2 regions of the Kluyvera chengduensis genome follow, and region 2 is predicted to be linked to the other one. Evidence: predicted binding sites of a transcription regulator. Region 2 holds the regulator's gene; the other holds the start of a gene.
The links. Region 2 encodes PurR, which represses purine synthesis genes. Its sites were predicted from a motif close to CANGCAAACGTTTGCNTG; they were not measured.
Positions count from the first base shown of each region.

Region 1 (15,699 bases), 1.0 Mb from region 2:
CGGCGTTAACGTGCGGCCAAACGACGACCCGCGGTGGTGCGCGAGCCCTTCGAGGTCGATCCCCAGAGGCTGTTCACGCACCAGCGGCGTTTTGCCGTTGCCGGTACAGCCGCCGATCAGCACGATCGGATGGCGCACCAGTTCCTCGGTAGCCTTAATCGCCGCCTGACGCAGCGCCTTATAACCGCCGACGATCAGCGGGTAATCAAGACCGCTGTCTTTGATCCAGCTCTGCGAGATATGCGAACGCTGGCCACCGCGCGCGCAGCACAGATAACCCTGCGGCGCACGGCGGCAGGCGTCGAGCCAGGCGTCAATGCGCTGCTGGCGTGTCTGCCCGGAGACCAGTTTATGCCCCAATGCCAGCGCTGCCTCGGCCCCCTGACGTTTATAACAGGTGCCAACGGCGGCGCGCTCGGCGTCGTTCATCAGCGGCAGGTTGACGGCAGCGGGCATCGCGCCCTGAGCAAACTCGACGGGGGCTCGCACGTCAATGATGGGCGTTTCCGCGCGCAGAATGGCGCAGTAATCCGTCCCATTATTCATGGGGAAATCCTTCTTAACGAAATCGGGGTAACGCAATAATGGCGGGATTTTACGCTTCAGAGAGGGGGCCGGGGAAGGATAAGTTACTTTCCCCGGCATTTAAGGCTTATTTCAGGCGTGATTGCGCCCAGGCAATACCGCTCGCGTACGCCGGCGGCAGCAGGGGAACCATTGCTTCCAGCGTGGCGCTGAGGCGGCCGGTGTCGCTGTCATTGAGGTTAAGGTGGCCCACTTTGCGGCCCTCGCGCACCTCTTTGTCGTACCAGTGTAGGTGTACCAGCGGCAGCTTCAGCCAGTCGTAGTTCAGGTCGGTACCGATCAGGTTCACCATCACTGACGGGCTGTTCACCACCGGTGGTGGCAGCGGCAGGTCAGTAATGGCGCGCAGATGCAATTCGAACTGACTGATGGACGCGCCGTTTTGCGTCCAGTGGCCGCTGTTGTGCACGCGTGGCGCCAGTTCGTTGATCAGCAGCCCGCCAGGGGTGACGAAGCACTCCATCGCCATCACGCCGACGTAGCCAAGCTCTTGCATAATAGCGCTGAGCATGGATTCAGCCTGAGCCTGCTGCTGCGCATCCGCCTGCGGGAAAGCCACGCTCATGCGCAGAATGCCGTCCTGGTGCAGGTTTTGAGTCAGCGGGTAGAACACGGTGCTGCCATCGTGGGCGCGCGCGCTCACCAGCGACACTTCACCGGAGAAGTTAATGCCTTGCTCAACGATGCACTCGCCGTAGCACTCGGCAGGCAGCTGTGCAGTCTCATCTTTACGCAGACGCCACTGGCCGCGACCATCGTAGCCACCGGTACGGCGCTTAACGATAGCCAGCTCGCCTAAACGACCAAACACCTCAGGCCACTCGTTGGCGCTTGCCAGCAACTGCCACGGGGCGGTCGCCAGATTCAGCTTGTCGAAAAGCTGCTTTTGCGTCAGACGGTCAGCGATAATCGGGAAAACGTCGCGATTAACAAACGCGGTATGCTCGGCCAGTTCGCGGGTGAGCGCGGTTTCCGGCCAGCGTTCAATCTCTGCGGTGATGACGCTTTGCTGGAACGGCACGGCGGCCGGGTCCGCTTCTAAGCCCACCGGCCAGACGGCAATACCCAGCGGCTCGCCGGCCTGACGCAGCATACGACCTAGCTGACCGTTACCCAGCACGCAGACCTGCTTCATGCCGCACCTCGTGGGTCTGGGTTATCCAGCACTTCATCGGTTTGCGATTTACGCCAGTCAGCCAGACGCTGATGCAGTTCGGCATCGTGCTGAGCCAGAATCTGTGCGGCAAGCAGGGCGGCGTTAGCGGCACCGGCTTTACCAATGGCCAGCGTCCCCACCGGAATGCCGCGCGGCATCTGGACGATGGAGTAGAGGCTGTCTACGCCGCTTAATGCCGCGCTTTGTACCGGTACGCCGAGCACCGGCACCAGGGTTTTGGCGGCAATCATTCCGGGTAAATGGGCTGCACCACCGGCACCGGCAATAATCACCTGGTAACCATTCTCTTCTGCCGCTTCGGCAAAGCTGAACAGTTTATCGGGCGTACGGTGGGCGGAAACCACTTCAACATGGTGAGGAACGTTCAGAATATCGAGGATTTCTGTGGCGAACTGCATGGTAGCCCAGTCGCTTTTGGACCCCATCACGATGGCGATACGTGCCGGATTATTGCGGGAAGACATGCGTCTTAAAACTCCTGTGGGTGTGCTGCACACGACGTTAGAGGCCACAGAGAATAACACGGAAAACCGGCAAGGAAAACGGTTGCGTCGCCATGCAGCGGGGGAATACGGGGGAAAAACTAAAACGGGAAGGCGATAAGCGTCACGTCGTCTTTGGTGACACGGATAAGCGAACCTTCAGTATGCCAGGCACCGAGCACCGCGCGGAAGGCTGCTTCGCCGTTAGCCTCAAGCGCGTGGATATCCGGACGATGGGTATGCCCGTGAATCAGCCACTGCACGCGATGTTTCTCCATCACGTCGACGACGGCCTGCGGGTTTACATCCATGATTTCCATCGACTTGCTGCTGTTGGCAGCTTTGCTGTCATTGCGCATCTTCTGGGCAATACGGCGGCGGATAAACAGCGGCAGGGCGAGAAACAGCTTCTGGACCCAAGGGGTATGCACTTTGGCGCGAAAGGCAAGATAGCCTGGGTCGTCCGTGCAGAGGGTGTCGCCGTGCATAATCAGAATCCGACGACCGTAGAGCTCGAGCATCTGCTCTTCAGGCAACAGTTGCATGCCGCTTTCAGCCGCAAAACGTTTGCCAATCAGAAAATCACGGTTGCCGTGGATGAAATAGCAGGGGATGCCAGATTCGACCAGCGATTTAATGGCGGCGGCCACTTCGCGGTGAAGCGGGTTAGGATCGTCATCGCCAATCCAGGCTTCAAACAGGTCGCCTAAGATGTACAGCGCGTCGGCCCGGCGGGCTTCGCCGCCTAAAAAACGCAGAAAACCGGCGGTAATCGCCGGTTCTTCTGTTTGCAGATGAAGATCTGCAATAAAGAATGTCGCCACCAATTACTCGCTGACGGTCACGCTTTCAATGATAACGTCTTCTTTAGGAACGTCCTGGTGCATGCCGCTACGACCGGTAGAGACCGCTTTAATTTTGTCGACCACATCCATACCTTCAACCACTTCGGCGAAGACACAGTAGCCCCAACCCTGCAGGCTTTCGCCAGAGAAGTTCAGGAAGTCGTTGTCTGCTACGTTGATGAAGAACTGCGCGGTAGCAGAGTGTGGAGCCTGAGTACGCGCCATTGCCAGCGTACCACGGGTGTTTTTCAGACCGTTGTTGGCTTCGTTCTTGATAGCTTCTTTGGTGGTTTTCTGGTTCATGCCTGGCTCAAAACCGCCGCCCTGGATCATGAAACCGTTGATAACACGGTGGAAGATAGTGTTGTTGTAGAAACCTTCGCGGCAGTAGTCCAGGAAGTTTTTAACTGTTTCTGGCGCTTTGTCGTCGAAGGTTTTGATGACGATGTCGCCATGATTAGTGTGGAAAGTAACCATTTCTGCATCCTGTTCCGTTTAGAGTGGTGCTTCAGCCCGCCTGTGGGCTGCACATAGGCATCTGTTATAGCATAACCGGGCGGCGCGATCATCTTGCATTGTGTGCTGCTTCCGGGTTGAATTATGGGTAGAATATACCGTTTAAGGCGAAAGCCCGGCTCACACACGTAAACATGGAATTCTCGATGCTAAAAATCTTCAACACAATGACTCGCCAGAAAGAGGAATTTAAGCCCATTCATGCCGGAGAAGTTGGCATGTACGTGTGTGGTATCACCGTTTACGATCTCTGTCATATCGGCCACGGCCGCACCTTCGTCTCCTTTGACGTGGTCGCACGCTACCTGCGTTTCCTCGGCTACAAGCTGAAGTACGTGCGCAACATCACCGATATTGACGACAAAATCATCAAGCGCGCTAATGAAAACGGCGAAAGCTTTGTGGCGTTGGTTGACCGCATGATCGTCGAAATGCACAAAGACTTTGACGCGCTGAATATTTTGCGCCCGGACAGCGAACCGCGCGCGACCCACCATATCCATGAAATTATCGAAATCACCGAGCAGTTGATTGCCAAAGGTCACGCCTACGTAGCGGACAACGGCGACGTGATGTTCTCGGTGCCAACCGATCCAAGCTACGGCAAGCTGTCGCGCCAGGATCTGGATCAGCTGCAGGCCGGCGCTCGCGTTGATGTGGTTGACGTAAAACGCGATCCAATGGACTTCGTGCTGTGGAAAATGTCCAAAGCGGGCGAACCAAGCTGGCCATCCCCGTGGGGCGAAGGCCGTCCGGGCTGGCACATCGAATGTTCGGCGATGAACTGCAAACAGCTTGGCAACCATTTCGACATTCACGGCGGCGGTTCTGACCTGATGTTCCCGCACCATGAAAACGAAATCGCGCAGTCTACCTGTGCGCACGACGGCGAGTACGTGAACTACTGGATGCACTCCGGCATGGTGATGGTTGACCGCGAGAAGATGTCTAAATCGCTGGGCAACTTCTTTACCGTGCGCGATGTGCTGAAGTACTACGACGCCGAAACCGTGCGCTACTTCCTGATGTCCGGCCACTACCGTAGTCAACTGAACTACAGTGAAGAGAACCTCAAGCAGGCGCGTTCCGCGCTAGAGCGTCTGTACACTGCGCTGCGCGGTACCGACAAATCCGTTGCGCCTGCGGGCGGCGAAGCGTTCGAAGCGCGCTTTATTGAAGCGATGGACGACGATTTCAACACCCCGGAAGCCTACTCCGCGCTGTTTGATATGGCGCGAGAAGTGAACCGTCTGAAGAGCGAAGATATGCATGCCGCCAACGCGTTGGCGTCGCATATGCGTAAGCTCTCTGCGGTGCTGGGCCTGCTGGAACAGGAACCCGAAGCGTTCCTGCAAAGCGGTGCGCAGGCTGACGACGGTGAAGTGGCAGAAATTGAAGCGTTAATCCAGCAGCGTCTGGACGCGCGTAAAGCCAAAGACTGGGCGGCAGCCGACGCCGCGCGTGACCGTCTCAACGAGATGGGGATCGTGCTGGAAGATGGCCCGCAGGGTACCACCTGGCGCCGTAAGTAAGTTACTCACTGTAGCCCGGCTGAGCGTAAGCGATGCCGGGCATTCTCACTCTTACCGGCGCCGCCACCACAACCATCCCATAATCACCACGCCCGGCAGCCATACCCACAGCAACTCTGAAATTATCACCTGATGCCCGTACGGCGTGTTGTAGCGCGAGAGCGCAAACGGCGCGACCTTAATCACCTGCCACGGCGCGAAAAACCGTTCATCCGACCACGGCCACAGCCAGCCCACGCCTTTGCCACCGGTAGTTATCGAGTCCAGCAGACTGTGTGACAGAAGCGAGACCGTTAAAAACAGCCAGCAGCGCATTAACCCCGCGCCAAACCATCGTCGACCCACGATCACGCAGAGTAGGGGCACCACGAAGGCAAACAACAGTGAATGGGTAAAGCCGCGGTGGCCGAAAATATTGCCGTAGGCGATACCGAACTTAAAGGCCAGCACATCGGCATCGGGGAGCATCGCCAGCACGATACCGGTAAACAGCAAGCGTGGCGGAATAACGCGGGTTCCGAGGCCTAAACCAAGGCACAGCGGGACAGCGGCGTGGGTAATAATCGTTGGCATCAGTCGTCCGTTTTAGCATGAGGAGTACAGAGTATCGTTGCTGAGGCGGATTTATGCAGCAGGGTGTTATTCTGAAAAATGGGGGAGGGGATAAGACCCGACGTCACGATGCTCGTGTAGCCCGGGCGAGGCATTTATGCCGACCCCGGGGAGGCTCGGCGCCGATTCCCGGCGTCGCATTCGCTCGGCCGGGCTACATATGGCTTACGCCGTCACGGTGACGTTCTGACCTTCAAAGCTGACGGTTTGACCGGCTACGATTTTGCAGCGCTTGCGGGTTTCAACCGCACCATCAACTTTAACCAGACCGTCGGCGATGGCGATTTTCGCCTGTGCGCCGCTTTCGCTCCAGCCTTCCAGCTTCAGTAAGTCACAGAGTTCCACATGCGGATGCTTACCCAAAGAAAATGTTGCCATCTTATGCCTTCTCCACGTCGTGATACTCTTCACACGCCTGTAAGGTGTTTTCAATCAGGGTAGCGACGGTCATTGGACCTACGCCGCCCGGTACCGGGGTGATGTAAGACGCGCGCGCGGCGGCATCTTCAAACACCACATCGCCGACTACTTTACCGTTTTCGAGGCGATTAATCCCGACATCAATGACGATGGCACCTTCTTTAATCCACTCACCAGGAATAAAGCCAGGCTTGCCGACCGCAACGATCAGCAGATCCGCGTTCTCAACGTGGTGGCGCAGGTTTTTGGTGAAACGGTGGGTCACGGTGGTGGTGCAGCCGGCCAGCAGCAGCTCCATGCTCATCGGACGGCCAACGATATTGGACGCGCCAATCACCACGGCGTTCAGACCGTAAGTGTCGATGTTATAGCGCTCCAGCAGCGTCACGATACCGCGCGGAGTACAAGGGCGCAGGCGAGGCGCGCGCTGGCACAGGCGACCGACGTTATACGGATGGAAGCCATCCACGTCTTTGTCTGGATCGATACGCTCCAGAACCTTCACGTTATCAATACCGGCAGGCAGCGGCAGCTGTACCAGAATACCGTCGATGGTGGTGTCGGCATTCAGGGTATCAATCAGCGCTAGCAGCTCGGCTTCTGATGTGGTTTCCGGCAGGTCATAAGAGCGGGAGACGAAACCCACCTCTTCGCAGGCTTTGCGCTTGCTGCCGACATAAATTTGCGATGCAGGGTTGCTGCCCACGAGGACAACGGCGAGCCCAGGGGCGCGTTTTCCGGCCGCAATGCGGGCCTTCACTTTTTCCGCAACCTCAGAGCGCACCTGCTGCGCAATCGTTTTACCGTCAATAATCTTTGCTGCCATCAGGGAAAATTTTCCATCTGTCATTAACGAAGGGGGGATGGACATATTTTGTCAGATGCGAGCCTCGCTGTCAGGTATCGTTTGCGAGTTTTCCGCGGAAAGTGTTTTTGTCGAAGAGTTGAGCGATAGTTGGTTGTACTTTATCCATCGCCGCAGGCCGCGCAGGTTTCGCAAGGAAATGGATTGACTCACCTGCCAGTGACCGTATAATTCCACGCGTTTCACCCCACCAAGAAGTTCCCCAGTGCGCCCTTAGCTCAGTTGGATAGAGCAACGACCTTCTAAGTCGTGGGCCGCAGGTTCGAATCCTGCAGGGCGCACCATTTTCCTGAAATCCTCCCCCACATTCTTCTCCTGGCAAGAGTGCGAATCTGCTCACATAATGTTCACTGTTCGTTTGTCTAAACCAGAATACGTCAATTATACTGTATGAAATTACAGTGTTTTAACGGAGGCAGCATGGACTACGAGATAAAGCAGGTTCAGCAACGCAAAATCGCTGGTTTTCATATGGTTGGGCCGTGGGAACAGACGGTCAAACAAGGGTTTGAACAGCTGATGATGTGGGTCGATGGTCAGCAGATCCCCGCGCAGGAATGGCTTGCCGTTTATTACGATAACCCAGACGAGGTGCCGGCGGAAAAGCTACGCTGTGATACGGTCGTATCGGTTGCCGATGATTTCGTTATCCCGCCAAACAGCGAAGGGGTGATGCTGGCGGAAGTGGCGGGCGGGCTGTATGCCGTCGCGCAGGCTCGCGTCATTGACCACGACTTTGCTACGCCCTGGTATCAGTTCTTTGATAGCGTCCTGAAGGACGAAACCCATCAGTGGGCCCCCCGGCCCTGCTTTGAAATTTACCACAACAACGGGGCGGAAGAGGGCTACTGGGATATCGAAATGTTTATAGCGGTAGAGCCGAAGGCCTGACCTGAAAACGCCAGAGCGTAAAGTACAGCTCTGGCGTGGTTATCTGCTTCAGTGATTAATGCAATGCGTTCGCAATCGCGCTGAACATCAGCGAAGCTTCCAGCGGCTGGGCGCTGAACGACGGTTCTGCCTGCGGCCAGGTTGACCACTGGACGATCACCAGATTTTCCGCGCGGTTGACCATGATCATCTGGCCATAAATCCCTAGCGCCCACATGGAGCCTTTCAGCGAATCCTGCGGCGCGGGCACTACGTTTTTGGCGTTGACAGGCACTTCGTTATTCCACCACTGGTAGCCATAAAGCCCCTGCGGATGCGCTGCGGAGACGGAGTTTTTCGCCTTGTTCCAGTCGGCGGATTGAGCCACCCAGTTTTCTGGCAGAATCTGTTTTCCGTTCGGCAGGCGGCCATTGTTCAGCACGAATTCACCGAAGCGGCCCCAGTCTTCCAGCGTAGCGTTAAAACCATGTGCGCCAACATCATGCTGGTTTTTGCTGTAGGCATGCCATACGCCATCGCTCGCCATCCCGTACGGCTGCCAGATGCTTTGCTCAAGGTAGGCGGCAAGGGTCATGCCCGTTGCGCGCTCCAGCACATCGCCCAGCAGCCAGGCACCGCCGGAGGAGTAAGACCAGACCTCACCCGCGGGATGGGCGCGCTTCAGGCCAGAAATCAGCGTGCGAACGCAGTCGTAGGTCCCCGTGTGCGCTTCACACTGGGTGAGTTTGGCGAAGTCAGACTGTGGATTGGTGTAATCCTCGTTCCACGCGACGCCGGAGGTGTGCTGGATCAGTTGTTTCAGCGTCACGCCGTCCCAGGCGGTGCCCTTCAGGTCGGGTTCATACTGCGTGACCAGATCGTCCATCGAGTGGATTTTTCCCTCTTTTAACGCCACGCCGACCAGGGTAGATACCACCGATTTCCCCACCGAACGAGAGGTCCACAGCGTGGTGTCGGTGTTGCCTTCACCAAGGTATTTCCAGGCAATTTTGCCATCCTTCAGGACCAGCATGCCGCTGACGTTCTGGCGCTTGATGTAATCCTGAAGCGTCCACTGCTTGCCGTTGACCTGATAGCTCGCCTGCGTCAGCGGTTTTTCAGCGGCTGCGAACGGCACGGATTTTCCGTGGTGAAAAATATCGCCCTGATAGTTGCGATAGTCGTTACGAAAACCGATAACGCGATCGGCCTGACTCCAGGTCAGCATCGCTTTTGTATCGGGAAGTTTTGCATCAAAAGGGGCCGGACAGGCGGTGAGTTCAGTGCCTTCACAGGCTGCCATGACGGGTGAGGAGAGGAATGCCCCTGCCACCAGGCTTGCCAGCAGACAGCACTTTGCAGGTAAGGATTTATGTTTATTATTCATAGCGTTCTCGATTTTAGTTATACCAATAGACACGTTGTCCCGGCGGGGTGACGGGATGGGTGCAGTATAAAAATCGCCGCACTATAATAAAAAACGCGTAATGGGGGGAAAACCCCCATAAGCACTGCAAAAGGAGCCCGGTGTGCCATCATTGTCCTACTCATTTTCTCAGCTTGAAGCCTTCACCGCCGTTGCGGAACACGGCAGCCTGATGAAGGCCGCGATGAAGCTGGAAAAAGATCGCACGACGCTTCGCGATCTTATCGATCTACTGGAGGATGGTCTTGGCTACCCGCTGTTTGTCCGTCAGGGACGATCGCTACAGCTAACGTCAGAAGGTGAGCAGCTGCATCGCCAGGCGCACCTGTTGATGCGTCAGGCTAGAGCATTCGAGCAGTTTGCCCGCCAGGTGCCGTCAGCCGACGTTCAGGAATTGAGCATTGCCTACGATCCCTTTACGCCGCGTCGTTTTTTGCAGGCATTACTCATCCAGATGGCAAAACGTGGGGTTCGCCTGAGCCTGCGCTGCACCTCGCGCGCCGAAGGTGAAAAAGCGCTGGCCAGCGGCCTGGCAGACTTAGGCTTCTTTCAGGCGAATAACCACAGCGTGGGCAGCGATATGGAGTGGCGCGCACTTGGCGCTATTGATATGGATTTTTACGCCGCCGAGCCGCTGTTTGCTGATGTTGCTCGCCCCTGTTCGCTGCTCGACCTCTCTTTAACCCCGCAGGTGGTGATGCATTCTGCCAGCGATATCCCAATGGCGCGGCGGCTACAAATCTCGGGGAAAGTGATGGTGGCAAACGAGCTTGAAATGCTGCGTGGCCTGATTGAAGCCGGATGTGGATGGGGATTTTTACCGACCCATTTTGAGGCGGCGCGCTGGCGAAATGTCGCGGCGATCCCCACCGTGGTGGGCAATGAAGGGATCAGCCAGACCATGGTAACGATTTGGCGACCGGGGAGCGAAAAGCGGATGTTGGTTGATGACACGCTGGCCCAGCTATCTGCGCTGTGGCGAGCGGGGAGTACGCACATAGGGTAAACGGAATTTTTACCGCCGCCTGTCTGCCACAATCACCAGACCAATACCGGAAAGGGTGATAACGATAGCCAGCAGCATACGCATATCAATGGCTTCACTCATAAAGATCAGACCGCCCAACGCCGCAAGGCAGGGAACGCTGAGCTGCAGCGTGCTGGCGGTAGTGGGGCTGAGCTGGGGTAATAATGCGTACCAGAGCAGATAAGCACCGCCGGACATCAGCGCCCCGGAGGTGACGGCCAGCATGAGCCCAATGGCATCTGCCTGAACATGAAAACCACTGAGCAGGAACACCAACAGCGCCATGGGAACCGCCAGAATAAAATTCCCGGTCGTTGCCGCCGCCGCATTCTGCACCTTTTTGCCAGTAATACAGTAAACCGCCCATGCCGCGCCGGACAAGACCATCAACAGCGAAGCGCTGCCGGAAGGATGCCCCGCACCGGGCAGCAGCAACAGCGCCAATCCACCCATCGCCCCCAGCATACCGACGCTTTTCAGCGCGGTTAGCCGCTCACCGCGCATCAACCCCCAGCCCGTCATCACGCACTGTACGGTGCCGAACAGCAGCAGCGCGCCTGCGGCGGTGGTTAACGACAGATAGGCCAGCGAGAATGCAAAAACATAGGTCGCCAGCAGCGCGGCGTTCAGCCAATTAAACTCCGGTTTCTTGCGTAGACCCGGCGTCTGGAGCAGCAAGAACAGCGCGATGGCGCCGCTTATCAGGCGAACGCTGCTAAATGAAATGGCATCCATATGCAGCCCCTTCAGCGCTAGCCGACAGAGCAGGGAGTTGGCGGCAAATGCCACCATAGCCAGGATGATTTTGAGCAGCACGGGAGCGTCCTCTGGAAGTGTTGGGATAATTATGCATGAAGCCACACGGCGCTGCGCCATTGTTTTGTGCGTTGGCTCCTTGGGCAAGAGCATGACTTTTTTGTGGTTATTTCCCGCCTCTACTACCGATTGAGACTTGATCACATTTTGATAATGCGTATAGTTCTCGATCTCATTTTTATTCATTGATGCGGTACGGCTGGCCCAGTAATCGGTGAGGATATTTCACAGGGGGATTCTGGGGCGTGAGAAGCGACAACCCGTTGGTACCCGCGATGAATTTTTTTATTCAATACCAAGGGATGTTCTCATGAAAACTAAACTCTCCGTGCTGGCACTGGCGATAGGCACCGTGCTGCCTGCCGCCTATGCGGCAACGAGCGAAGACGCAACAACCAGGAAAAATCAGCCTGAAACGATGGTGGTTCAGGGCGTGGAAGGCGGTGATTTCAAAGCCGGCGGCGAAGAGCTGGTGCCGGCTTACCTCGACGGACAAATTGCCCATGGCGGTCGCTTAGGGATGCTGGGCGAGCAGAAGGCGATGGACGTGCCGTTTAACGTCATCGGCTATACCTCAAAGCTGGTGCAGGATCAGCAGGCTAAAACTATCGCGGACGTCGTTAAAAATGACGCGGGCGTCCAGGCGGTTCAGGGCTACGGTAACTTTGCGGAAACCTACCGTATTCGCGGCTTTAAGCTTGATGGTGATGATATGACCATGGGCGGTCTCTCCGGCGTGGTACCGCGCCAGGTGATGGACACCCAGATGCTGGAACGCATTGAGGTCTTCAAAGGGGCGAATGCGCTGGTGAACGGCGCAGCCAGTTCTGGCGTAGGCGGTATGATAAACCTTGAGCCTAAACGCGCTGAAGATATTCCCACCACCCGTCTTGGCGTGGACTACACCTCTGATTCACAGGTCGGCGGCTCGCTGGATCTGGGGCGTCGCTTCGGTGATGACAACCAGTTTGGCGCGCGCGTAAACGTGCTGCATCGTGAAGGGGAAGGGCGTATCGACAACGATAATCGCCGCACCACCCTGGCCTCGCTGGGTCTTGATTATCGCGGCGATCGTCTGCGTTCCTCCCTCGATTTTGGTTACCAGAAAAAAACCTTCCACGGCGGTGAGATGGGCGTTGGCGTGGCCAATATTGCCCAAATTCCAGCAGTGCCGGATGCCACCAAAAGCTACGCGCAGAAGTGGGGCTATAGCGATATCGAAAACGAATTCGGCATGGTTAAAACCGAATATGACCTGACCGATAGCTGGACGACCTACGTCGGGCTTGGCGCACAGCACGCGCATGAACTTGGCACCTACGCTGCGCCGAAGCTGACTAACGTTAACGGTGATGCCACTGTCGGCCGTATGGATACCAACCGCATTATCGACAGCTTCAGCGGCATGGGCGGTATCCGCGGGAGTTTCGATACCGGCGTCATATCCCATAAGGTGAACGTGGGCTACTCCGCGCAGATACGTCGCGATGCAACTGCCTGGCGTATGTCTGATAGCACCAAAAACCCGACTATCAATATCTACGACAGTCATGACGTGGACATGCCGGATTATAAGCCGAATCCAAAAGGCGGCCATTACCACGATCCGCTGACCACCGCGCGCAACCGTACCCAGGGCTGGCTGCTCAGCGACACGCTGGGCTTCTTTGACGATAGCCTGCTCTTTACCGCCGCGGCACGCCATCAAAAGGTGGTGATCCGTAACTATGACAACCAGACGGGCCTGGAAACCACCACCTCAAGCTTTACCGAAAGCCGCTGGATGCCGACGTTTGGTCTGGTCTACAAACCGTGGGAAACGCTCTCGCTGTATGCTAACCATACCGAAGCGCTGCAACCGGCGAACAACGCGCCTATCACAGCAAAAAACTACGGCCAAAGTATCGGTATCGCCCACTCTAAGCAGGATGAAGTGGGCATAAAAATTGATTATCAGCGCGTCGGTGGTTCACTGTCGCTGTTCCAGATTACTAAGCCTTCCGGTGTGTTAGATAGCGACAAGTACTACCGCATGGACGGTGAGCAGCGTAACCGCGGCGTGGAGCTGAACGTGTTTGGCGAACCGGTGCTGGGCCTGCGTCTGACCGGCAGTACGCTGTGGATTGACCCTGAATTGACCAAAACTGCAGGCGGCACTAATGATGGGAACGATGCAATTGGCGTCTCCCGCTTCTACGCGGTGCTGGGGGCCGAATACGACATCAAACCGATTGAAGGTCTGACCGCTACCGCACGCGTGAACCATACCGGTTCCCAGTATGCGGATACCGCCAACACCAAAAAACTCGACAGCTATACCACGCTTGATCTGGGTATGCGCTACCGCATGCACCTGAATCAGGAGCAGAACGATCTGGTGTGGCGTGTGGGCGTGACCAACGTCACCAACCAGAACTACTGGTCGGGCGCTGATGATACCGGCGTCTATATCTACCAGGGCGAGCCGCGTACCTTAAAAGTCTCGGTCAGCTACGACTTCTAATCACCATGTTGGTTGTCCAGGTGCTTTGACGATCGGTAGGCCGGATAAGCGAAGCGCCATCCGGCAGCACGTCGCAGATTGCCGGATGGCGGCGTAAACGCCTTGTCCGGCCTACGACTAAGTTATTGCTAAAATAGGGTTATTGCCCCGAAAACGCGTGCGTTTCGGGGCTTTTTACCACTGGGGGCCGGGTGCTGATTGCCTTGCGGCAAGCCGCGCTAAGTGTTAAAAGGTGCCCCTTCATAAAAATGCTAAGGGGTCAGACGTGAAAAACGCGTCATCAGCATCCAGCCAGAATCAACCGGATGCGTCGTCGGAAAATAGCCCGACGCTTCACCGCGGATTACAAAACCGCCATATTCAATTAATCGCCCTCGGGGGTGCCATCGGCACCGGTCTGTTCCTCGGTATCGGCCCTGCCATTCAGATGGCTGGCCCGGCTGTAGTGCTGGGCTACGCGATTGCCGGCGTGATTGCTTTTCTTATCATGCGCCAGCTTGGCGAGATGGTGGTTGAAGAGCCGGTATCCGGTTCATTTGCTCATTTTGCTTATAAATACTGGGGGCCGTTCGCCGGATTTCTCTCTGGCTGGAACTACTGGGTCATGTTCGTGCTGGTGGGCATGGCCGAACTGACCGCCGCCGGGATCTATATGCAATATTGGCTGCCGCACGTCCCAACCTGGATCTGGGCGGCGGGCTTCTTCGTGCTGATTAACGCCGTGAACCTGGTGAACGTGCGTCTGTACGGCGAGACGGAGTTCTGGTTTGCGCTGATTAAAGTGCTGGCAATTATCGGCATGATTGGTTTTGGCATCTGGATGCTGACCACCGGCAACGGCGGCGAGCATGCCAGCATTGATAACCTCTGGCGCGACGGCGGCTTCCTCGCCACCGGCTGGAAAGGGCTGATTCTGTCGCTGGCGGTGATTATGTTCTCCTTCGGCGGGCTGGAGCTCATAGGTATTACGGCGGCGGAAGCCCGTAGCCCGGAGACCACGATTCCGAAAGCGGTGAACCAGGTGGTGTACCGTATTCTGCTGTTTTATATCGGCTCGCTGATTGTGCTGCTGGCGCTCTACCCGTGGCAGGGCATTCAGTCCGATAGCAGCCCGTTTGTGATGATCTTCCACAATTTGGACAGCAATGTCGTAGCATCGGCGCTGAACTTCGTCATTCTGGTGGCCTCGCTGTCGGTTTATAACAGCGGCGTTTATTCCAACAGCCGTATGCTGTTCGGCCTCTCCGTGCAGGGCAACGCTCCTCGCTTCCTGACTAAGGTCAGCAAACGCGGCGTGCCGGTGAACTCACTGCTGCTCTCCGGGGCCATCACCTCGCTGGTGGTATTGGTTAACTATCTGCTGCCGCAAAAAGCCTTTGGCCTGCTGATGGCGCTGGTGGTGGCGACGCTGCTGCTGAACTGGATAATGATCTGCATGGCGCACCTCAAATTCCGCGCCGCGATGCGCCGTAAAGGCCGTGAAGCGAAGTTCAAAGCGCTGTGGGCCCCGGCAAGCAACTACGTTTGCATCGCCTTCCTGCTGATGATCCTCGTGCTGATGTGCACCATGGACGGCATGCGTCTGTCGGCAATCTTGCTGCCGGTGTGGGTGCTGTTCCTGTTCGTTGCCTTCAAAACGTTGCGCCGAAAAGCGTAAGGTTTTCGGCTTGCCCGGGCTACTTATCTCACGTAGCCCGGGCGAGCGCATGCGACCCCGGGTATGCACCGCCCATTTTCGTCGTGTTCATATCCCCCAGCGATTCCCTTCCGATAGCCGCCTGTTTTTTAATCGTGACGCTTCTCCCAAATTGACAACGGCAGGCGGGATCTTCTTTTTGTAATCGATTACTTTTCTTCTGAACCGTTTTTGTAATCGATTACTTTTGAGGGTGAAAACATGGTGTCTACAACGGAAAGTCGTGAACACAGCGGCGTACAGCACCGGCTGTTAGTCCCGCGTCTGTCGTTAATGATGTTTATGCAGTTTTTTATCTGGGGAAGCTGGTCGGTGACCCTTGGCCTG
Region 1 is NZ_JBIQOI010000002.1:1,122,250-1,137,948, reverse strand. Features, by position in the region: gene mnmH (tRNA 2-selenouridine(34) synthase MnmH) at 1-546, opposite strand, end outside; gene purK (5-(carboxyamino)imidazole ribonucleotide synthase) at 653-1,720, opposite strand; gene purE (5-(carboxyamino)imidazole ribonucleotide mutase) at 1,717-2,226, opposite strand; gene lpxH (UDP-2,3-diacylglucosamine diphosphatase) at 2,346-3,068, opposite strand; gene ppiB (peptidylprolyl isomerase B) at 3,072-3,566, opposite strand; gene cysS (cysteine--tRNA ligase) at 3,752-5,137, shown strand; gene ACH1XZ_RS10955 (metal-dependent hydrolase) at 5,189-5,710, opposite strand; gene ybcJ (ribosome-associated protein YbcJ) at 5,915-6,127, opposite strand; gene folD (bifunctional methylenetetrahydrofolate dehydrogenase/methenyltetrahydrofolate cyclohydrolase FolD) at 6,129-6,995, opposite strand; tRNA gene ACH1XZ_RS10940 (tRNA-Arg) at 7,242-7,318, shown strand; gene sbmC (DNA gyrase inhibitor SbmC) at 7,455-7,925, shown strand; gene ACH1XZ_RS10930 (serine hydrolase domain-containing protein) at 7,981-9,291, opposite strand; gene ACH1XZ_RS10925 (LysR family transcriptional regulator) at 9,434-10,336, shown strand; gene ACH1XZ_RS10920 (EamA family transporter) at 10,346-11,173, opposite strand; gene ACH1XZ_RS10915 (TonB-dependent receptor) at 11,484-13,676, shown strand; gene pheP (phenylalanine transporter) at 13,942-15,333, shown strand; gene ACH1XZ_RS10905 (MFS transporter) at 15,574-15,699, shown strand, end outside.
Region 1: the regulator PurR is predicted to act here: its motif matches at 2,298-2,315, upstream of purE (5-(carboxyamino)imidazole ribonucleotide mutase).

Region 2 (15,699 bases):
CGGCAGCTTCGCTGAATTCAAAGCGCAGTTCACCGATGCCGCGGTTAAAAACTTCGGCGCTGGCTGGACCTGGCTTGTGAAGAAAGCCGACGGCTCCCTGGCTATCGTCTCTACGTCTAACGCAGCGACCCCGCTGACCACCGACGCGACGCCGCTGCTGACCGTTGACGTGTGGGAACACGCTTACTACATCGATTACCGCAACGCGCGTCCAAACTATCTGGAGCACTTCTGGGCTCTGGTTAACTGGGAATTCGTCGCTAAGAATCTGGCAGCGTAAGCAAAAAAATAACCCGGCATCGCAACGCTTCGCCGGGTTATCTCGTATCACGCAGAAGGGAGACCTTCTGCGTTTTTGTTTTTACTGGCTGGCCAGGGCTTCTTCACCGCGAGAACGTCCGCCGAGGAAAACAACCAGTAACGCCAGAGCCGCCACTATCGCCCCCATTACCGGCACGAAACTATACCCCAGACCGCCGGAGATAACCGCCCCACCCGCAACCGCACCCAGTGCGTTACCCAGGTTAAACGCCCCGATATTCACCGAGGAAGAAAGGCCTGGTGCTTCGTGAGCCACGCGCATCACGCGCATTTGCAGCGGTGGCACCACCGCGAAGGTTGCCGCACCCCAGACCACCATGCTGAACGCCGCACCTACCTGCGTTTGCGCAAGGAAAGGTATGGCCAGCATAATCACCATCAGCAAGCCGAGGAAGCCTTTCAGCGTCCCGCTCACCGAGCGGTCTGCGAATTTACCGCCAAGGTAGTTACCGATAGAGAAGCCTACGCCAATCAGCACCAGCATCAGGGTAATAAAGCCCGGAGTGGCGTGAGTGATGGTACGCAGCACCGGAGAAATATAGGTATAGAGTGTAAACATCGCGCCCGCGCCCAGCACGGTGGTTAACAGCGCTGATAGTACCTGCGGACGCACCAGCACCGACAGTTCGCGTTTCACGTCCGGTTTTTCGCCCGCCCCGCCCTTCGGCAGCGAGAACCACAGACCCAGAATCGCGATAATGCCAAGCCCGGCGGTCGCCAGGAACGACATGCGCCAGCCGATGGTTTCGCCCAGCCACGTCGCGGCAGGCACACCACCAATATTCGCGATAGTCAGCCCCATAAACATGGTGGCTACTGCGCTCGCCTGTTTATGTTTTGGCACGACACTCGCCGCCACCACCGAGCCCAGACCGAAGAATGCGCCATGATTAAGGCTGGTAATAATGCGCGACAACAGCAGCGTGGTGTAATCCGGCGCAATGGCAGAGAGCACGTTGCCGAGGGTAAAAATCGCCATCAGAAAAATCAGCGCATTACGACGAGCACGATGAGAAAGCAGCAGCGTCATCAACGGCGCACCGACCATCACGCCGACCGCATAGGCGCTGATCAGCATCCCAGCCGCAGGAATGGAGACGTCCACCCCTTTAGCGATGACCGGCAAAAGCCCCATCGGCGAGAACTCGGTGGTGCCGATGCCAAAGGCACCGACGGCTAACGCCAGTAAGGGGAAGTTAATTTTCATGCTTAAGCTCCGATTGGCCGCACCACAGACGCGGCATAAGGACATAATGCAAAAGCATGACATCAATCACAGAAAAACAGAAGTGTGCAAAACAGCAAAAGATTATTGCGAATCAGGTAATAATCTAACAGGAGGGAGCGGACGCTCCCTCGCAGAGGAATTAGTGCAGAACAGCAGTCAACGCGGCGGCGACAATCAGCGCCAGCGTAATAACGGTGGTAGAGAGCGACAGCTTAAGTTCGGTACTCATCAATTTTTTCTCCTTTTTATTTCCACAGCAAAACTGAGCTAACTCATTTTTGCACAGTATTGCGCAAAAATCTTCACAGTTTTAGCAGGATGTTGGTTTTTGCTCTTCCACTTTGCGCCAGGATAAGTCAAAATTCGACGCTTATTTATAAGCGTACCGGCCATTGACCCCCTCCTGTCGTCCTGTATCGTTTTCCCGGCGAATCGCAATCCATAAAATTGCGTCAGGGTGTGTGAAGGCAAACGTTTTCCTTTCGATTTTATCAGGGGCAGGCCAGGGTCTGGAGTGAGATGGAATGGCAACTATTAAAGATGTAGCGAAGCGCGCAAACGTTTCCACTACAACCGTATCACATGTAATTAACAAGACGCGTTTTGTGGCTGAAGAGACACGTGAAGCCGTCTGGGCGGCTATTAAAGAGCTGCACTACTCGCCAAGCGCCGTTGCCCGTAGTCTCAAGGTCAACCACACCAAATCGATTGGCTTATTGGCAACCAGCAGCGAAGCGGCCTACTTTGCCGAAATTATCGAAGCTGTTGAGAAAAACTGCTTTGAGAAAGGCTATACCCTAATTTTGGGCAACGCCTGGAACAACCTGGAAAAGCAGCGCGCCTACCTGTCAATGATGGCGCAAAAGCGCGTTGATGGCCTGCTGGTCATGTGCTCTGAATACCCAGAGTCGCTGCTGACGATGCTGGAAGAGTACCGTCACATCCCGATGGTCGTGATGGACTGGGGTGAAGCCAAAGCGGACTTTACCGACTCCGTTATCGATAACGCCTTTGAAGGGGGTTACACCGCGGGCCGTTACTTGATTGAGCGCGGGCACCGCGACATTGGCGTGATCCCAGGTCCTCTGGAGCGTAACACCGGCGCTGGCCGTCTGGCGGGCTTTATGAAGGCCATGGAAGAAGCGCAAATTAACGTGCCAGCCAACTGGATTGTGCAGGGTGACTTTGAGCCTGAGTCAGGCTATCGCGCGATGCAACAAATCCTGTCACAGCATCCGCGCCCTACCGCTATCTTCTGCGGCGGCGACATTATGGCGATGGGTGCCCTGTGTGCGGCCGATGAAATGGGGCTACGCGTACCGCAGGATATTTCGCTGATCGGTTATGACAACGTGCGCAACTCTCGTTTCTTCACCCCAGCACTGACCACTATTCATCAGCCGAAAGATTCACTCGGCGAAACGGCCTTCAATATGCTGATGGATCGTATCGTCAGCAAGCGCGAGACGTCGCAATCGATTGAGGTGCATCCGCGTCTCATCGAACGTCGCTCCGTAGCCGACGGTCCGTTCCGCGACTACCGCCGCTAAGCGTTACCCACGGACACCCTACTCGGGTGTCCGTAACCACTCTTCATTTAACGTCTCGCTATCCCCCAGATACTCCAGCAGCCAGTTCAAGGCCGGCGACGCTTCGCTTTGCTGCCACGTCAGACAACAGGCGGCATCCGGGAACGGGTTTTCAAGCTGTAACACTACCCACTCTCCGCTTTCCAGCCACGGCTGCGCCTGATGTCCAGGCACCATTGCCGCGCAAAGCCCGGCCGAGATACAGGTTTCCGCAGAGGCCCAATCCGGTACGACCACACGTTTCTGGTTATCAAGCAGCCAGGTCGTACGCTTCGGCAGAGATCGCGACGTATCTTCCCGCACCAGCGACGGCCAGTTGCGCAACACGTCGTCGCTAAGCGGACCGTCCATCCGGGCCAACGGATGCGTGCTGGCAACCACACAGTGCCAGTTGAGCATCCCCATATCGCGGAACGCGAATCGACCGCCGACCGGAATCGCCTGGGTGGCGCCAATCGCCAGCTCCACACGACCGTCAGCCAGCGCATCCCAGACGCCGTTGAATACTTCCTGGTAAACAATCAGTTCCACATCGCTGAAATGCCGATAGAAATCGACGATGAGCTGACGAGTACGCTGAGGCTTCACGATATTATCGACAGCAATTGCCAACTGTCCGCGCCAGCCGTTAGCGATTTGCTGGCACTGCTGACGGGTGATCTGCATTTTTTTGATAACAGATCGTCCTTCCTTCAAAAACCACGCCCCCGCTGGGGTGAGTTCTACGTCGCGATGACGTCGTTCAAACAGCGGCACGGCGAGCCACTCCTCAAGCTGGCGTACCGTGTAGCTCACCGCAGAAGGCACGCGGTGTAATTCCTGCGCCGCGGCGCTAAAGCTGCCGTTGCGCGCGACTGCATCAACCACTTCCAGAGAATATTCAGACCACATTTTTTGCCTTCAAATATTTTGAATCCATGACGCAAATATTAGCGTTTCACAAGCCGTTATGCACTCTCTACACTCAGCGGCATCGTTTACTCATGATAAAAAGGGCGAAGTTTATGCAACCTGGGAAAGGATTTTTAGTCTGGCTCGCGGGATTGAGCGTATTAGGATTTCTGGCCACCGATATGTATCTCCCGGCTTTTGCCGCCATTCAGGAAGACCTGCAAACGCCGGCCTCCGCCGTTAGTGCGAGCCTCAGCCTGTTTCTGGCCGGCTTCGCCGTCGCACAACTGTTGTGGGGACCGCTGTCGGATCGCTATGGTCGTAAGCCTATTCTGTTGACGGGGTTAACCATTTTTGCGGTCGGCTGCATCGGTATGCTGTGGGTGCGCGATGGCACCACGCTGTTAGTGCTGCGCTTTGTACAGGCCGTTGGTGTCTGTGCCGCCGCGGTGACCTGGCAGGCAATGGTCACCGATTACTATCCGGCCCAGCGTACTAACCGTATTTTTGCCACCATCATGCCGCTGGTTGGGCTATCACCGGCGCTCGCCCCGCTGCTGGGTAGCTGGCTGCTGGCACACTTTGACTGGCAGGCTATTTTCGCCACGCTGTTTATTATCACGCTGCTTCTGATGCTGCCCGCATTCCGCCTGAAACCGGCCCACAAAAAGCACGCGGTGAGCGAAGATAAGCTCACCTTTATGCGTCTGTTACGCAGCAAAGACTATCGCGGCAACGTGCTTATCTACGCCGCCTGTTCGGCAAGCTTCTTCGCCTGGCTTACCGGTTCGCCGTTTATTCTCCATGAGATGGGCTACAGCCCAACGGTAATTGGCCTGAGCTATGTACCGCAAACCATCGCCTTCCTGATTGGCGGCTACGGCTGTCGCGCCGCGCTACAAAAATGGCGTGGGGCACAAATGCTGCCATGGCTTTTGGTTATATACGCGCTGAGCGTGGTGGGCACCTGGGCCGTAGGTCTGGCAGAAAATGCGTCACTGACCGCCCTGCTGATTCCATTCTGCGTGATGGCCATTGCGAACGGCGCTATTTATCCAATCGTCGTCGCACAGGCTCTGAAGCCGTTCCCGCAGGCAACGGGGCGCGCCGCCGCGCTGCAGAACACGCTGCAATTAGGGCTGTGCTTCCTTGCAAGCCTGGCGGTATCTACGCTGATTGCAACACCGCTGTTGACCACCACCAGCGTCATGCTAGTCACCGTGCTGCTTGCTGGCGTCGGTTACAAAATTCAGCTGGCCGCGCGCCGCGCTGAGCGCGATGTAGAACACGCGACTTCCCACGCCTAAACATCATTCATATCAATATCCCAGGAAATGATTAGGGCGCTAAGATTTTTAGTTGAATCAACAAACTTAGCGTCCTATACTGGATCCGCATCACATAAATAATATAGATTGAACTTATTAAGCGGGAGCAGGATAGCTTCCCGTTGAACCATGGATTGGCTTTCGGCAAGGGATTCTTCCCTTCCTCTGTGCTACGTCGGATAGCAGGCTCACGAATTTCGTGAGATTTCTCACAAACCCATAAAAAGCGTCTACGCTGTTTTAAGGTTCTGATCATCAGGTCGGGATGGAGAAGCTATGAGCTCATCGTGTATAGAAGAAGTAAATGTACCGGATGACGACTGGTATCGTATCGTTAGCGAGCTGCTAAGCCGAGCAGGCATTGAAATTAACGGCAATGCTTCCTGCGATATTCAAGTCAAAAATCCGCGTTTGTTTAAACGTGTTTTACAAGAAGGTTCGCTGGGTCTTGGCGAAAGTTATATGGACGGTTGGTGGGAATGCGATCGTCTGGATATCTTTTTCGACAAGGTACTGCGCGCCGGATTAGAAACGCAACTCCCTCACAATATTAAAGACACGCTTCGCATTGTCGGCGCCCGTCTGTTTAACCTACAAAGTCGTAAGCGCGCCTGGCAGGTCGGTAAAGAACACTACGACCTCGGCAACGATCTCTTTAGCCGTATGCTTGACCCGTTTATGCAGTATTCCTGCGGCTACTGGAAAGATGCGCAGACGCTGGAACAGGCTCAGGAAGCCAAACTGAACCTTATCTGTCAGAAATTACAACTCCAACCCGGCATGAAAGTCCTGGATATCGGCTGCGGCTGGGGCGGTCTGGCGGAATTTATGGCCAGAAATTACGGCGTGAGCGTTAAGGGCGTGACGATTTCAGCGGAACAGCAAAAAATGGCGCAGGCGCGCTGTGAAGGGCTGGATGTCGAAATACTGCTACAGGATTATCGCGACCTTCACGATCAGTTTGACCGCATTGTTTCCGTCGGGATGTTCGAGCACGTTGGTCCGAAAAACTACGATACCTATTTCACCGTCGTCGACAGAAATCTTAAGCCCGACGGCCTGTTTTTGCTGCACACCATTGGCTCGAAAACAACGGACAATAATGTCGATCCCTGGATAGACAAATACATCTTTCCGAATGGCTGTTTACCCTCAGTACGCCAGATTGCGCACGCCAGCGAACCTCACTTTGTGATGGAAGACTGGCACAACTTTGGCGCTGACTACGATACGACGTTGATGGCATGGCATGAGCGCTTCCTCGAATGCTGGCCGGAAATCGCAGACAACTATTCTGAACGATTCAAACGCATGTTTAGCTACTATCTCAACGCCTGCGCGGGTGCGTTCCGTGCCCGAGATATACAGCTTTGGCAGGTAATGTTCTCACGCGGCGTAGAGCACGGTTTGCGCGTCGCCCGATGAAAACGAACAAGGCCCGGAGCACACCGCCCCGGGCCTTTTTTATGCCTACTCCGCGTCAGCCTGCTGCGCCGCCGCTTCTTTTGCCGCCATCACGCGCTCAACGGTATCGACTACCGCCTGCGTTTGCGGATCGATTTCAATGTTGACGCGATCGCCCAGGCGTTTTTTGCCAAGCGTCGTGCGCTCCAGCGTTTCCGGGATCAGGTGGACGCAGAAACGCGTCGCCGTCACTTCACCGACCGTCAGGCTGATGCCGTCAATACCGATAAAGCCCTTATACAGGACATACTTCATCAGCGTCGGATCCTGAATTTTAAACCAGATCTGCTTATTGTTTTCGGAGGTCAGGATTTTTGACACTTCCGCCGTGGTCATAATATGACCGGACATTAAATGACCGCCAATTTCATCGCTGAATTTCGCCGCGCGCTCAACGTTCACGAGGTCGCCCTCTTTCACATCGCCAAGGTTAGTGATGCGCAGCGTCTCTTTCATCAGATCAAAACTTATCTGGTCGCCGTTAATTTCCGTCACCGTTAAGCAGCAGCCGTTGTGCGAAACCGATGCGCCCGTCTCAAGACCCGCCAGCATGTGTTCCGGCAGCGCCACAACGTGGGTACGGAAGTTCGGTTTCTCATCAATGGACACGATTTTTGCCGTGCCCTGCACAATACCAGTGAACATGCAGTTAACTCCTGTTGATAATCATTACGGTACGTCTACCGATTCGTCTGCTACGCACAATAGCAGTTGATAAAACAGGTTGCTACCTTCCCCGGCCCTCCTCTTATTTTTTGACTAGATTAAAAGCAAATCCTCGCTACAATGATGGAGCAAATCCTCTATTTATTCTTCTTGCTGCCGGTTAAGGCGGCTTTTCTGTCTCCCGTACCCGGCGTACGGCGAGAATAAATAACAACAATACAGGTGTTCACGTGCAGAAGTACTTTAGTGAAGCGCGGCAGTTATTAGCGCTGGCTATCCCGGTTATCCTCGCGCAGGTTGCCCAAACCTCGATGGGCTTTGTCGATACGGTCATGGCAGGCGGCTACAGCGCTACCGACATGGCTGCCGTCGCCATCGGGACCTCTATCTGGTTGCCAGCCATCCTCTTTGGTCACGGCTTACTGCTGGCCCTCACTCCGGTGATTGCCCAGCTCAACGGTTCCGGTCGTCGCGACCGCATTGCGCAGCAGGTACGCCAGGGATTCTGGCTGGCGGGGCTTGTCTCCGTGTTAATTATGGTCGTGCTGTGGAACGCGGGATACATCATCCGCTCCATGCATAACATTGACCCCGCGCTGGCAGATAAAGCGGTAGGCTATCTGCGAGCCCTGCTATGGGGGGCTCCGGGCTACCTCTTTTTCCAGGTTGCGCGTAACCAGTGTGAAGGCCTCGCCAAAACCAAGCCCGGTATGGTGATGGGCTTTATTGGTCTGCTGGTGAATATTCCCGTGAACTACATCTTTATTTACGGTCACTTTGGCATGCCGGAACTTGGCGGCGTTGGCTGCGGTGTCGCTACCGCATCCGTCTACTGGGTGATGTTCTTCAGCATGTTCTACTACGTTCGCCATGCGGGCTCGATGCGCGACATCCGTAATAAAGAACGCTTTGCCCGCCCGGATACGGCCATCCTGAAACGACTGGTCTCTTTGGGGCTGCCCATTGCGCTGGCGCTGTTCTTTGAAGTGACCCTGTTCGCCGTGGTGGCGCTGCTTGTCTCGCCGCTGGGAATCGTCGACGTGGCCGGCCACCAGATTGCCCTCAACTTCAGCTCGCTGATGTTCGTACTGCCAATGTCGCTGGCGGCGGCGGTGACCATCCGCGTCGGCTTCCGTCTTGGGCAAGGCTCTACGCCGGATGCGCAGGTTTCCGCGCGCACCGGGCTCGGCGTTGGTGTATGTATGGCAATGTGCACGGCGATTTTCACTACATTGATGCGCACGCATATCGCGCTGCTGTACAACGACAACCCGGAAGTGGTGACGCTTGCCGCGCAGTTGATGCTGCTGGCAGCGCTGTACCAGATTTCTGACTCGGTGCAGGTTATCGGTAGTGGTATTCTGCGTGGTTATAAAGATACGCGGTCGATCTTCTTTATTACCTTTATTGCGTATTGGGTTCTGGGGCTGCCGTGCGGCTATGTGCTGGCGCTGACCGATATCGTGGTACCGCGCATGGGCCCGGCCGGCTTCTGGTGGGGCTTTATTATTGGTCTGACGTCGGCCGCGGTGCTGATGATGCTGAGAATGCGCTTCCTGCAACGCCAGCCTGACGTGGTTATTCTTCAGCGCGCCGCGCGCTAACGTTTCCCGGCGGCGCGTCGCTTGACCGGGCTACATTTGAATGTAGCCCGGCGATATCACTTAGTGGTGCAGCATCTCGTCAACCACCTGCTGTTTCGTTAACTGGAACGGATAATAGGTCGGCCAGTTATCCATTTCTGCCAGCAACGCTTCCTGAGACTGATTCCCCATAAAGATATGGAAATGGCTGGACTTGCGCGGGCCAATAATATGGTCACTGAACTGCACGAACTTCGGTGCCTCGCTCTTCGCGTCCTGACATTCAAACAAATAGCGCACGCCCTTCTTACCGGAGGTATAGGTCAGAATCTTGTGCCCCGCGTAACGGTACTGGCAGGCACTCACCTTGTCACCCACGTGGAACTCCATCGTACCGTTTTCGATACCAATCATATTCACATCGGTGGCATAGCCTGCACGGTAATACTCTTTAATCTGGGCGAACGTTTTACGCTTATCCTTATCCGCTTTCTTCTGGAACACCGGGTCCAGGTCACCGGACAACAGCAGACCGTTCACCGACTCCCACACGCCTTCCCAGTCTTTAAGTTCACGGTCTTTGACATCGCTGTCTTTGAACACGCCTTCGGCGGCCTTTTGCTCCACCGCGGTTAACGGCTGCCCGTGATCGTGATGGCCATGAGCGAATGCCTGACCGCCCATCACCAGCGCACCGACAGCCAGCGTCACTTTACCCAGAAGTTTCATGATTATTTATCCTTATATGATACGAGAAAAACGAGATGTTATAATATAACAATTCATTTCTCAACCACACAGACCATCCTGATTTTCCGTCGTATCGATCCGACGGTTGGATAAATAAAATGCAGCGAGATCAACGGATTTTCGCTAAGCGCGCTAAAACACCCGCAATATGGGTAAAAGTTCTCCAGTCGGGTGAAATCACACATTTTCCGCTTGCCACCGACCGCCGCTGCCGCTAATATTCGTCCCCGTTGCCGCAAGCAACAATGCGTCTGTAGCTCAGTTGGTTAGAGCACCACCTTGACATGGTGGGGGTCGATGGTTCGAGTCCATTCAGACGCACCATTAATGCGTTTATAGCTCAGTTGGTTAGAGCACCACCTTGACATGGTGGGGGTCGTTGGTTCGAGTCCAATTAAACGCACCATTATGCGTCTGTAGCTCAGTTGGTTAGAGCACCACCTTGACATGGTGGGGGTCGATGGTTCGAGTCCATTCAGACGCACCATTCTGTTTTATCTCCGAATTTTCCTGCTGTTACCCCTTATCACGCTGATTCATCACGCAACCATCTCGCGTCATGACGTGGGAAGATATTTTGACCTCCCCACTACGCGCTGCGCTACTCCGCTTTTTCAATACGAATAGTGCTGTTGTCGAAATCTGCGGTCAGGGTTTCAGGGCTGACCACCATCACATCAATCTCGTCGCAGGGCACCACTTTGTAGCGCGCCACCTGAGATATTTTTTCTGCCGTAACGGCGATAATGACCTCATTACTCTGCGCGATAACCTCTTTCTTAAAGCACGCATCTTCATAGTACACGGCGCTCAAACCCGCCTGTAGATCCATCCCGCACACGCCGATAAACGCCTGATCAAAGACCATTTCGCGTACCAGATTGACCGTATCCGAACTGAGCGTACTGCCGGTTTTTGGATTCACCTTCCCGCCGAGAAGAATAAGTTCTCCGTTCGTTCTGGCCCCTAACGCCGCGGCTATCTGCGGGCAGTTAGTGACAATCGTCAGCTCAAGGTCCTCAGGAATAAACGCCGCCATTGCCAGGTAGGTCGAACCGGAATCCATGAAGATGCAGGATTCAGGCTTTAACAGCTCGGCACATTTCTTAGCCACCTGCGACTTTTCGCTGACGTTCTGCTCAATGCGCGTAGCCAGCGAACTTGACGCAATAAGCTGGCTAACCGCCCCACCGTAAACCTTCTTGCATACTCCCTTTCTGGCGAGTTCCTGTAGATCGCGGCGGATAGTGTGCTCCGAGACGCCAAGCTGCCGCGCAACATCAGCGCCAATCACCCGACCAGTGGTCATCAATAGCTGATGAATAAACGCCTGACGCTGGTCAGGTAAAGCATCATAATCAATCAAAGCAACCTCCAATAAACGAGCAATATATTGCACAATCTATCACAATACATCATAGTGGCGCCATCTATCAGGCCGTGCTGAAAATCTTAGCCGGATAAACCCTTCCCGATAACCAGGAGCATCGCGTGCACATCACCTTACCTCAGGGTCTCAGCGCTTATCTGCAGCAGCTTGAACAGCGAACCTATGCCTGGTTTATCGCCCAGGATATCAACGGGACGGAAGAGGTGTTTATCCGTTACTACTACGAAGCGCGGCGCGGCAGCCTGAAACCTCTGTATGCGGAACTGATGCGGCATGCCGGTGAACAGCAGATTGCCGTTCAACCCGCGATCACTGACTGCCTGACCCGCGTGGTCTCGGATATCGTACCGGCATCGGGGCGCGCCATTCGCCTGATTCTGGGGATGCTGACCTACTGGCTCTCGCAATATCACTGCGGCCAGCATCGCGAGTTACCCGAAACGCGCGAGGCTCGCGATATTATCGCTGGGATCTTACACAACCAGGTCATTTCAGTCGGCTGACCATTTACTTTACCGATGAAGATCATGCTCGGTCATGATGGATTTCAATCTCACGCCGTTCAACATAGCAGGTCAGGAGTTCAAATGAGCAATCAACCTATTGGCGACATCATCCTCAACGAAGCCGCCATTGCCTCCGGCGTGCGTCAGGTCGCCGCACAGCTAAACCGGGATTTCAGCGATGCGGTCGTGATAACCGTCGTTCCAGGCGGAATACTGTTCACCGCAGACCTGACCCGACAGTTAGATTTTGATATCAGCATGGACTACATTTCATGCCCCCATACCCCTGGCGAACGGCATAACGACTCAACCATCGTCTATCACCAGAATATTGATATCACCAACCGCCACGTCATCGTTATTGACGACGCGATTGAATCCGGCGGCACGATGAAACGCCTGGTCGCGCACCTCGCAGAAAACTATCACCCCGCCTCTGTATCAGTTGCCGTACTTTTTGTGAAGCCAGGCCGCGTAGCAATCCCGGTGAAGCAGTACTACGCCTATGAAATGGAAAGTGACTGTCTGCTGGTTGGCTATGGGATGCCGTGGGAGAATAAATATCGAAACCGGCCCAATGTCGCCCGCCTGAAAAAATAAATCACATTGTGTGCATCCGTTTTCTTTCTTCATTCGTATTAGTAGATGAGGGTACATAAACCCTTCCTAAAACAACCAATGAGGGAAGTGAAAATGAAACAATTTCTAAAAACGATGCTCTTTTCTACCCTGATCGTAAGCGGTGCTGCCCAGGCCGCAATGATGGACAACAACACCGTTATGGTGGGCGGTGCAGCAATGTATCCATCAAAAAATATTGTCCAGAATGCCATCAATTCCAAAGATCACACTACGCTTGTCGCGGCGGTGAAAGCGGCTGGGCTGGTCCCTACGCTCGAGGGTAGCGGCCCATTCACCGTTTTCGCCCCGACCAATACCGCTTTTGAAAAACTGCCTCCAGGAACGGTAGATTCACTGCTGAAACCGGAGAACAAACAAAAACTCACCAGCGTGCTCACCTATCATGTGGTATCCGGGAAACTGGATATGAAAGCGCTGGAGAAAAAAATCAAAGCCGGTGGGGGTAAAGCAGAGCTGAAAACCGTTAACGGTGAATCGCTGTGGATAATGGCAAACGGGCCGCACAATATTCAGATTAAAGACGTTCGCGGCAATATCGCGAATATCACCACCTACGACGTTAATCAGAGCAACGGTGTCATAGACGTTATTGATACGGTGCTGATGCCGTAAAACATTGCCTATACTGTGTGCAGCCACTCCTGGTGTGGCTGCACCTTAAAGGGAATCCGATGACAGCCAATGCGCCTCATATTCATGCTGGATTAATGAACCAAATAGCCTGCGGCGATAAAGATGCCCTGGCGCAGCTTTATCATCTGCTCTCCCCTAAGTTGCTGGGTATTATTCTGCGCATGGTCAGGCGTCGGGATTGGGCCGAAGAGATTCTGCACGATACCTTTATTCAAATCTGGCAATCGGCCATCTATTACGACGAGCAACGCAGCGAACCACAAATCTGGCTCAGCCATATCGCCCGAAACCGTGCCATAGACTATTTACGCAAGCACGAACACCGCTGCTGCTCGGTTGACGAAATAAGCGAAGCCGAAGACAGTTTTCAAGCGCCGCTCCCTGCCGAAGATATCCATCAGGAAGCTCGTCGTCTGCATCATTGCCTGGATCATTTACCCGCCGAACAGCGCCAAAGCATTGCGTTAGCCTACTATCGTGGTCTGTCACAAACCGAAATTGCCCTGTCAATGAACCAGCCGGAAGGCACCGTTAAAAGCTGGATACGCCGCGCGCTGACGCATCTCAGGGAGTGTATTGGCCTATGAGTATGGAAGAAAAAGAGCCGCTCTGTGCTGCCACCTATGTGTTGGGTTTAACCGACCCGATGACGCGGCGGCAGTTAACTAAGCGCTTAAATGAAGACCCCGAATTCGCCGCCGAGGTCCAACGCTGGCAAAAAGCGTTTAGCGGTATCGACGTCACGACCCGCGACGTTGCGCCTTCGCCAACGCTCTGGCAACACATTGAGCGCAGTCTACCGCAGTCCTCCACCGCGCCACCGGCTGGGAGACGGCCTCTGTTCTGGCTCGGGTGGGCGCTCGCCGCGGCAATGGGCGGCGTGGTGATTTTCACCCAGGTTATCAAACCCGACACGCCGCATGCGCTACAGACTATTGCGATTCTTAGCGGTAAGCCCTCGGATCAACAATTTGTGGTAATGCTGGATAAGTCAGCATCCCTGCTTCAGGTCTCGGCGCTGAACGTCACCCTGCCGCGTGATAAAAGCCTGCAACTCTGGATGATCAAAGGCAGCGCCCCGCCGCGTTCACTCGGGCTCATCACCCAACGCGACGGCAACAGCTTCAGGCTGTCTTCCGACGCGCTGGATAATCAGACCGTGCTGGCCATAAGTCTGGAACCGTCGGGCGGCTCGCCGCTATCCGGACCTTCCGGGCCGGTGGTGTATCAGGGCAGCGTGAAGGCGCTATAACGGCATGAGGCACGTGCTGTGTTCAGTTTGTCTCATCAAACTGCAACAACCGGCCAGTATTGAGCAACACCAGCAACGTGCTCAGGTTATGCAGCACCGCCGCAATCAGCGCCCCGGCGGTGCCCAGCAGCCCCATGGCCGCGGCGGCGACAATCAGTATCGTCCAACCGAGGCCGATAAAGACGTTCACCTGCAGCGTGGCGCGGCATTTACGGCTCAGTCGAATCGCCGTGGGTAAACGCCTGAGGTCGCCACCGGCAAGCACTACGTCTGCCGACGCCAGCGCGATATCCGCGCCGTTTCCGCCCATCGCAATGCCAACGGCTCCCGCCTTTAAGGCCAGCGCATCGTTGATCCCGTCGCCGACCACCATTGGTCTCCAGCCTTCGTTGACCATGTTCTGAACCTGACGCAATTTTTCTGCCGGCAGCGCTTCACCCGCGAGCTCATCAATCCCCGCCTGCTGCGCCACGCGCTCAGCAACGGACATCCGATCGCCAGTCAATAGCTGTATACGGTCAATACCCAACGATTTTAGCGCTTCAATGGCCGCTGGCGCTTCGGCGCGCAGCGTATCATCAAGCAGGAACCAGCCGAGGAATTCGCCGTTCAGCGCCAGTCCGACCACCGGCCCTTCATGCGCTGGCAACGGTGCTGTCTCGACGCTGTAGCGCGTAAAGAGCGCCTGTCGTCCCAGCAGCGCGACGCCGTCATCGGTCATCGCCACAATCCCCACGCCCTGAATCTCTTCGACATCACGAAGCGCGAGTCCGCCGGCGTCGGATAAGGTTTCGGCCAGTACCCGGCTAACCGGATGATTACTGGTCGCGCCCAGCGCCGACGCGAGGGCAAGCACCTGCTCGCGAGGCATCTCGGTCACCAATAGCGCATCGACAAAACTAAGCCGCCCCTCGGTTAAAGTGCCCGTCTTATCGACAATCAGCGCATCAACATCCGCAAGCTCTTCAAGAAACGCCGCGTTGCGAATCAGGACCCCGTGACGAGCGGCAACGGCAATCCCCGCCATCGCGGTGGCGGGCGCGGAAAGTACCAGCGCGCAGGGACATGCCGCCACCAGCACCGCCAGCATCGCCTGGCTGTTGTAGGTTAAGAACCAGGTCGTCGCCGCAATCAGCAGCACCAGAATCAGATAGTGACCGGCATAGCGCTCAAGCATACGGGTGATCGGCGGTTTTGCCTGCTCGGCTTCCTGCATCAGCGCAATCACTTTACCGAGCGTCGACTGGTCGCCCGTGTGGGTCACTTCAACACGCAGCAGACCGTTGAGGTTAATACTCCCGGCGAAGACGTTCATGCCCGGCGCGGTTTCAACCGGTACCGACTCACCGGTAATGTGCCCCACATCCAGACTCGCCTGACCGGAAAGGATGCGCCCGTCAGCAGGGAGTCGATCACCCGCCCTCACCTCAACCACATCTCCCGCGCGCAAATGCTG
Region 2 is NZ_JBIQOI010000002.1:111,739-127,437, forward strand. Features, by position in the region: gene sodB (superoxide dismutase [Fe]) at 1-280, shown strand, start outside; gene ACH1XZ_RS06140 (MFS transporter) at 362-1,528, opposite strand; gene cydH (cytochrome bd-I oxidase subunit CydH) at 1,689-1,778, opposite strand; gene purR (HTH-type transcriptional repressor PurR) at 2,074-3,099, shown strand; gene punR (DNA-binding transcriptional activator PunR) at 3,118-4,029, opposite strand; gene punC (purine nucleoside transporter PunC) at 4,143-5,336, shown strand; gene cfa (cyclopropane fatty acyl phospholipid synthase) at 5,634-6,782, shown strand; gene ACH1XZ_RS06170 (riboflavin synthase subunit alpha) at 6,828-7,466, opposite strand; gene mdtK (MdtK family multidrug efflux MATE transporter) at 7,718-9,091, shown strand; gene zinT (metal-binding protein ZinT) at 9,152-9,799, opposite strand; tRNA gene ACH1XZ_RS06185 (tRNA-Val) at 10,068-10,144, shown strand; tRNA gene ACH1XZ_RS06190 (tRNA-Val) at 10,150-10,226, shown strand; tRNA gene ACH1XZ_RS06195 (tRNA-Val) at 10,231-10,307, shown strand; gene ACH1XZ_RS06200 (DeoR/GlpR family DNA-binding transcription regulator) at 10,422-11,186, opposite strand; gene ACH1XZ_RS06205 (hypothetical protein) at 11,312-11,713, shown strand; gene ACH1XZ_RS06210 (phosphoribosyltransferase) at 11,798-12,316, shown strand; gene ACH1XZ_RS06215 (fasciclin domain-containing protein) at 12,410-12,970, shown strand; gene ACH1XZ_RS06220 (sigma-70 family RNA polymerase sigma factor) at 13,030-13,578, shown strand; gene ACH1XZ_RS06225 (anti-sigma factor) at 13,575-14,243, shown strand; gene ACH1XZ_RS06230 (heavy metal translocating P-type ATPase) at 14,266-15,699, opposite strand, start outside.